Regions from separate parts of the Exiguobacterium sp. BMC-KP genome, predicted to be linked through region 2. Evidence: a T-box and tRNA genes for the amino acid it is inferred to sense, from the RefSeq annotation. Region 2 holds a T-box; the other holds one or more tRNA genes.

Region 1 (3,421 bases), 610 kb from region 2:
TTTACAGGAGCAGAGCTCGTACAAGAGTTTGCTTACCGGCGCCAGCAACAGGAACAACGATTACGTCAACAAGTCTTGCAGGATGAAGAAGACGACCATACTGCTCAATTGAAAATCGAGTTATAACTGAAAGAGGGAGTGAAGCAGATGCGTCGGAGAACAAAAATTGGTTTAGGGGTCATCGGATCCGGACTAGTGGCAGCAAGTTATTATTTTTATGAAATGGCGATTGCTACGAATCCAAAACCCTTCTTATCGAATAATCGAGACTTAAGTGACGAGATGGTCCGATTGATGCAACCTGGTCAGACATGGATCAAGGAACAACCGCTTGAGCGAATCGAGATTCAAGCTAAGGATGGTTTAACATTACGTGGACATTTTCTTCCGGCAGTAGTGCCGTCTGATCGAATTGTCATCCTTGTGCATGGATATGGAGGCGTCGGTACGGATTTAGCTGGCTTCGCCTATTTATACCATCAAGCTGGTTTTCACGTTATGATGCCTGACAACCGCGGACACGGGATGAGCGACGGTCATTATATTGGATTCGGATGGCATGATCGTGAAGACTGCCTTAGCTGGTCGAACTATCTGATCGAACGAATCGGACAAGATGCGAAGTTGTTCTTACATGGCGTTTCGATGGGAGGCGCAACCGTCTTAATGACAAGCGGCGAACAACTTCCACCACAAATTAAAGGGATCATTTCGGATTGTGCCTATACGTCCGTCAATGCAGTCCTTGCATATCAGATGAAACGAATGTATCGATTGCCACATTTCCCGTTTTTAGGCATGACAAGTCTGTTGACGAAACTGAAAGCTGGTTACTCCTTCCGAGAAGCATCTGCTTTAAAACAAGTTAAAAAAGCACAGGTGCCAATCCTCTTCATTCATGGTGGAGCGGATACGTTCGTTCCAACGGAGATGGTGTATGAGTTATACGAAGCATGTCCGACGGAAAAAGAACTTGTCGTCATTCCGAACGCTGCGCATGCTATGGCCTATTTTGAAGACCCCGCATTATATGACGAGGTCGTTGAGAAGTTCGTGCGGAGCATCTTGCGAAATGATTGACAACTCAGTTCATTACCCGCTATATTAATATCATAAATCAACGTCGTCGTGGCGGAACTGGTAGACGCGCTAGACTCAGAATCTAGTGGTGGCAACACCGTGGAGGTTCAAGTCCTCTCGGCGGCATAAATGGTTGAAGTAGGCAATCCAATGATGGATTGCCTACTTTTTTTGTTTGAATAGAAAACGGCTGTATCGAATAAACATTCAGAAAAGTTTATCTTTTTAGAATTTTTCTGGTAAAATACGTTTTAAAGAGGGTACTCTTCAGGGAAAGTACTAAGTGGAGACAACATTCTTTAAGACATAGGAGAGGGGAAGCAAACATGAAAAAAGGGAGTATCTTGCTAGCGCTCTTGATGAGCTGTATTCTCGTGCTTGGTGCATGTAGTATCGGTTCAAAAGAAGAAGAGTCGTCAGAAGGAAAGACGTATAAGGTAGGTATCGACGTTACGTATCCACCGTTCGAGTATAAAGACGGAGATACGTACAAAGGAATTGATATTGATCTCATGAAAGCAATCGCCAAAGATCAGAACTTTAAGATTCAATTCGAAGCAATGGACTTTAGCGGTATCATTCCGGCTCTACAAGCGAATCAATTGGACGTTGCGATTGCTGGGATGAGTATTACACCAGAACGGAAAAAAGTCGTTACATTCTCAGATCCATACTTCAAAGCTGGTCTTATTCTAGTCGTCAAAGAAGATGAAAATGGTATCAAATCTGTCAACGATCTTAAAGGGAAAAAAGTAGCCGTCAAAAAAGGAACGACTGGCGCAAAATATGCAACGGATAACGCAGATAAACTTGGTTTCACAGTCACGCAGTTCAATGATAGTCCAGCAATGTTCCAAGAAGTGAAGAACGGTAACGCAGCAGCCTTGATTGAAGATTATCCAGTCATCTCGTATGCAAACAAACAACAAAATCTTGGATTAAAACTGGTCGGAGATCGTCTCAACGGAGATAATTATGGAATCGCTGTCTTAAAAGGTGAGAACGAAGATCTGATGAAGAAAATCAACAAAGGACTTGCGAACCTGAAAGAAAACGGTGAATACGACAAAATCGTCGACACGTATTTAAAATAAGTCGCAAGGCGATAAGGGAGTGGGATAGCCAATGGAAGTGGTCAAAACCGCATTTCCATTTTTCTTGGAAGGGCTTCAAGTCACGTTGTATATTTTCATCATTGCTGTCATCGTCGGTTTTCTGATCGGATTAGTCGTTGCCTTGATGCGTTTGTCTCCATCAAAGATTTTAAACGGAATTGCGATTATCTATATTGATGTCATTCGCGGAACACCGTTCATCGTCCAGTTATTCTTCATCTATTTTGGACTTAATTCGCTCGAATGGTTATCAATGGACCGAATGTATGCAGGGATACTGACGGTCGCAATCAATGCCGGCGCGTATTTTGCGGAAATCATTCGAGCAGGTATCCAGTCGATTGATAAAGGACAAACAGAAGCAGCCCGTTCACTCGGGATGACAGGGCGTCAAACGATGGTACAAATTATCCTGCCACAAGCATTTCGGCGGATGTTACCAACGATTACGAACCAATCGATCATTAGCTTAAAGGATACGTCGTTGCTGTCGATCATCGGAATTGCTGACTTGACACAACAAGGACAAGTCCAGCAGTCAACGACGTTTGAACCATTCATCGTCTGGTCCGTTGTCGGATTGATGTACTTCGTCATCATTTATCTATTGTCCTTAGTGGCGAAGTTCTTGGAACGGAGGTTTACATTACGATGAGTATCATTGAAGTGAAGAATCTAAAGAAATCATTTGGTTCGAACGAGGTCCTAAAAGATATTAACGTTTCGATTGCCGAAAAAGAAGTCGTTTGTGTCATTGGTCCGTCTGGATCTGGTAAAAGCACGTTCCTTCGCTGCTTGAATCGTCTAGAGGAGATTACGGGTGGTACGGTCATCATCGATAATCATGATATTACGAGTTCAAAAGTTGATATTAACAAAGTCCGAGAAGAAGTCGGGATGGTTTTTCAACACTTTAATCTTTTCCCGCATAAAACTGTACTTGAGAACGTCACCCTTGCACCAATTAAAGTCCGTAAATCGGATAAAGAACAGGCGAAAAAACGAGCACTTGAACTCCTTGATAAAGTCGGATTACGTGAAAAAGCTGACAATTATCCGGGAGAGTTGTCTGGGGGTCAAAAGCAACGAGTTGCGATTGCTCGAGCGCTCGCGATGAATCCAAAAATCATGTTATTTGACGAGCCGACGTCTGCACTTGACCCAGAAATGGTCGGTGACGTGCTTGCCGTCATGAAACAACTCGCTCTTGAAGGGATGACGATGGT
Region 2 (3,421 bases):
CTGAATGTTCGCGAAGTCTTCCGTGACCTTCTTGACAGTCTGATGATATGTCCGTTCGAAGTCAGCATCGACTTCCGTGACGTCTTGAATGTCCGCTGTCCGTTCAAACAAACGCCAGACGCGGTCAAGGAAACGACGCGCCCCATCAAGACCATTTTCAGACCAAGAAACCGATGCATCCAGTGGTCCCATGAACATTTCGTAAAGACGCAATGTATCGGCACCATGTGACTTGACGATTTCATCCGGATTGATGACGTTACCGCGTGATTTCGACATTTTCTCGTTATTTTCTCCAAGAATCATTCCTTGGTTGTATAATTTTTGGAATGGCTCTTTTGTTGGCACGACACCTGCATCATACAAGACTTTATGCCAGAAGCGTGCATACAACAAGTGGAGAACAGCGTGTTCTGCCCCACCGATATAAATGTCAACTGGGAGCCAGTATTTTAATTTTTCTGGGTCTGCAATCGCTTCTTCATTGTGTGGATCGATGAAACGAAGGTAGTACCAGCAGCTTCCGCCCCATTGTGGCATCGTATTCGTCTCGCGACGCCCTTTCATCCCTGTTTCAGGATCCGTATAATCCAACCAATCTTCCGCAAGCGCAAGTGGTGATTCCCCAGTACCAGACGGTTTGATTTCCGGAATGATTGGAAGTTCAAGCGGTAATTCCTCTTGACTGAGCGTTTTCATTGAACCATCTTCCATATGAACGACCGGAATCGGCTCACCCCAATACCGTTGACGACTGAATAGCCAGTCACGGAGGCGATACGTGATTTTTTTACGACCGACTTGGTTCGTTTCGAGTTCAGCAATCATCGTCTCGATTGCTTCTTGTTTTCCGAGCCCATCGAGCATGTGTGAATTGACGTGTTCGCCCTCTCCCGTGTAAGCCGCTTCATCAACGTTTCCACCTGCGACGACTTCAACGATTGGTAAGTCGAACTGCTTCGCGAATTCGTGGTCACGCTCATCATGTCCTGGAACAGCCATGATCGCACCTGTTCCGTAAGATGCAAGGACGTAATCAGCAATCCAGATTGGAAGACGATCGCCTGAAATCGGATTGACAGCGAAAGCACCTGTGAAGACGCCTGTTTTTTCCTTCGCTAAATCTGTCCGCTCAAGATCAGATTTCGTTTGGACTTGCGCGATGTACGCATCGACTGCTTCCTGATGATCAGCTGTCGTGATGTCAGCAACGAATGGATGCTCTGGCGCAAGCACGAGGTACGTCGCACCAAAGATTGTATCCGGACGCGTCGTAAAGACCGTGACTTGTTTTTTATGTCCGTCAATCGTGAAATCAATTTCAGCACCTTCTGATTTCCCGATCCAGTTCCGTTGCATCTCTTTAACAGAGTCCGGCCAATCGAGATCATCGAGATCATCAAGAAGACGATCCGCATATTCCGTGATTTTTAAGACCCACTGACGCATCGGAACACGAACGACTGGATGATTTCCGCGTTCGGATAATCCGTCGATGACTTCTTCGTTCGCAAGAACCGTTCCAAGTGCTGGGCACCAGTTGACTGCGACTTCGTCGACGAATGCAAGTCCTTTTTCGTATAATTTCGTAAAGATCCATTGTGTCCATTTATAATATTTCGGATCTGTCGTGTTGATTTCGCGATCCCAGTCATATGAGAATCCAAGTTCTTTTAGCTGACGTTTGAATGTCTCAATGTTTTGAGCTGTGAATTCGCGTGGGTCGTTCCCTGTATCGAGGGCATATTGCTCTGCCGGTAATCCGAACGCATCCCATCCCATCGGGTGAAGGACGTTATATCCTTGCATCCGTTTCATTCGTGCGAGGATATCCGTTGCTGTGTAACCTTCTGGGTGACCAACGTGGAGTCCAGCACCTGACGGATACGGGAACATATCGAGGGCATAAAACCCTTCTTTTTCTGGATCTTCTGTCGTGACAAAGGCGTTGTCTTGATCCCAACGCGCCTGCCATTTTGGTTCGATTTCGCGATGATTGTACGGCATGTCTTTTCCTCCTCTAATCTAAAAAAACCGGTCTTCCGCCCCTAAGAAAAGGGACGAAAGACCGGTTTGGCTTCCGCGGTACCACCCACGTTGTCTGTCTATGACAGACCGCTTGATTCACGGATAACGGTGTGAAAGACCGGATTCGCTACTACGACTTCACGAATCGTGCTCCCTGACGAGTTCACGGTTGTTACCGACTGGTTCGCACCTTCCACCAGCTCTCTTGACGGCACCTTTCCCCTACTACTTCAGTTCCATGCATTTGACTATCTTTTCCTAGTGTAATCTGTTTCTTCCTCAAGCGTCAACGCTTCCGTAAAATTTCCTCGATTTCTGCATGCGATTGCGCTACATGATCCGCTTGTTCTAGGCGTTGCATCGGCATCCGGTCATCGAGGAGCGCAATGACTTCCATTCCCGCTGCCTTCGCACCGATCATTCCGTTCGCAGCATCTTCAATGACGAGACAATTCTCAGGCGGATGTCCAATTCGTGATGCTGCGAGTCGAAAAATTGCAGGATCGGGTTTGGAACGGACGACCTCTTCCCCGCTAACATAGTGTGTGATCGGAAGCTCATAATGACGGATGACACGTTCGATTTTTTGAAGCGAACTTGAGGAGGCGATACCGATATCGTAACCAAGATTCACAGCTTGTTCGATGACTCGTTTGACCCCTTCTTTTAATCCACACTCTTCTGGTTTTGCATGAATTTGAAATAACCGATGTTCTTCTTCAAGTAACGTACTGGCTGTTTCTTTTAGCTGATGTTCAGTGACGAGTTCTTCCCACATCTCATCACCTGTTTTTCCCATGAACGTCGCATACTGAACTGGGTCGAGTGGAATCGATAACGTTTTAAACATCTGCTGATGGACCTCGAAGTAACGAATTTCACTATCTAAAATCACACCGTCCATATCAAAAATCAGACCGCGTTTTTTCATGACACATCCCCCTTTAGTCACTTTTCTGATATCAGCATATCAAAAAAACGACTACACGATGTAGCCGTTTTGCCTTCTTCCTTTATTTACATTTTAACTTGTCGCCATCTGGACACTCGTTTGTCGGTAAGCTGGAAAATAATCAGAATCGGCTCCTGATCCGAATCGTACACATAACTGATCGTATATGGCTGGCTGAAGAATGGATTTTCCTTGATGATACTCAAATAGGCGATATCCAGTATAACGACATTTACTCTCAAAGAGACTATCCTGTTCTTGATATCCACCTCCGAGATGTTGTTCGACAAGACCACGCGCTTTTGCGTGAAGAATCGCTTCATACTCAAGCCGCTGATTTGGAAATATCTTTGCTTCGTCTCGCTTACAGCCAATCAAATGACCATGGGCATATTCGTTTCCAAGCAATACGAAATATCCACCAATCGGTTCGCCATCGAG

The links. The T-box of region 2 lies ahead of leuS (leucine--tRNA ligase). A T-box ahead of a tRNA ligase gene usually reads a tRNA of that ligase, here a tRNA-Leu.
Region 1: it has a tRNA-Leu gene. The T-box ahead of leuS (leucine--tRNA ligase) is inferred to sense a tRNA for this amino acid. The anticodon was not compared.

What each region holds. Positions count from the first base shown of each region.
Region 1 covers NZ_LGIW01000015.1:1,038,716-1,042,136, reverse strand. The annotation lists gene ADM98_RS11220 (hypothetical protein) at 1-126, shown strand, start outside; gene ADM98_RS11215 (alpha/beta hydrolase) at 148-1,080, shown strand; tRNA gene ADM98_RS11210 (tRNA-Leu) at 1,123-1,206, shown strand; gene ADM98_RS11205 (transporter substrate-binding domain-containing protein) at 1,407-2,174, shown strand; gene ADM98_RS11200 (amino acid ABC transporter permease) at 2,206-2,850, shown strand; gene ADM98_RS11195 (amino acid ABC transporter ATP-binding protein) at 2,847-3,421, shown strand, end outside.
Region 2 covers NZ_LGIW01000015.1:1,652,297-1,655,717, forward strand. The annotation lists gene leuS (leucine--tRNA ligase) at 1-2,007, opposite strand, end outside; T-box leader at 2,054-2,276, opposite strand; gene ADM98_RS14355 (HAD family hydrolase) at 2,315-2,959, opposite strand; gene ADM98_RS14360 (GNAT family N-acetyltransferase) at 3,053-3,421, opposite strand, start outside.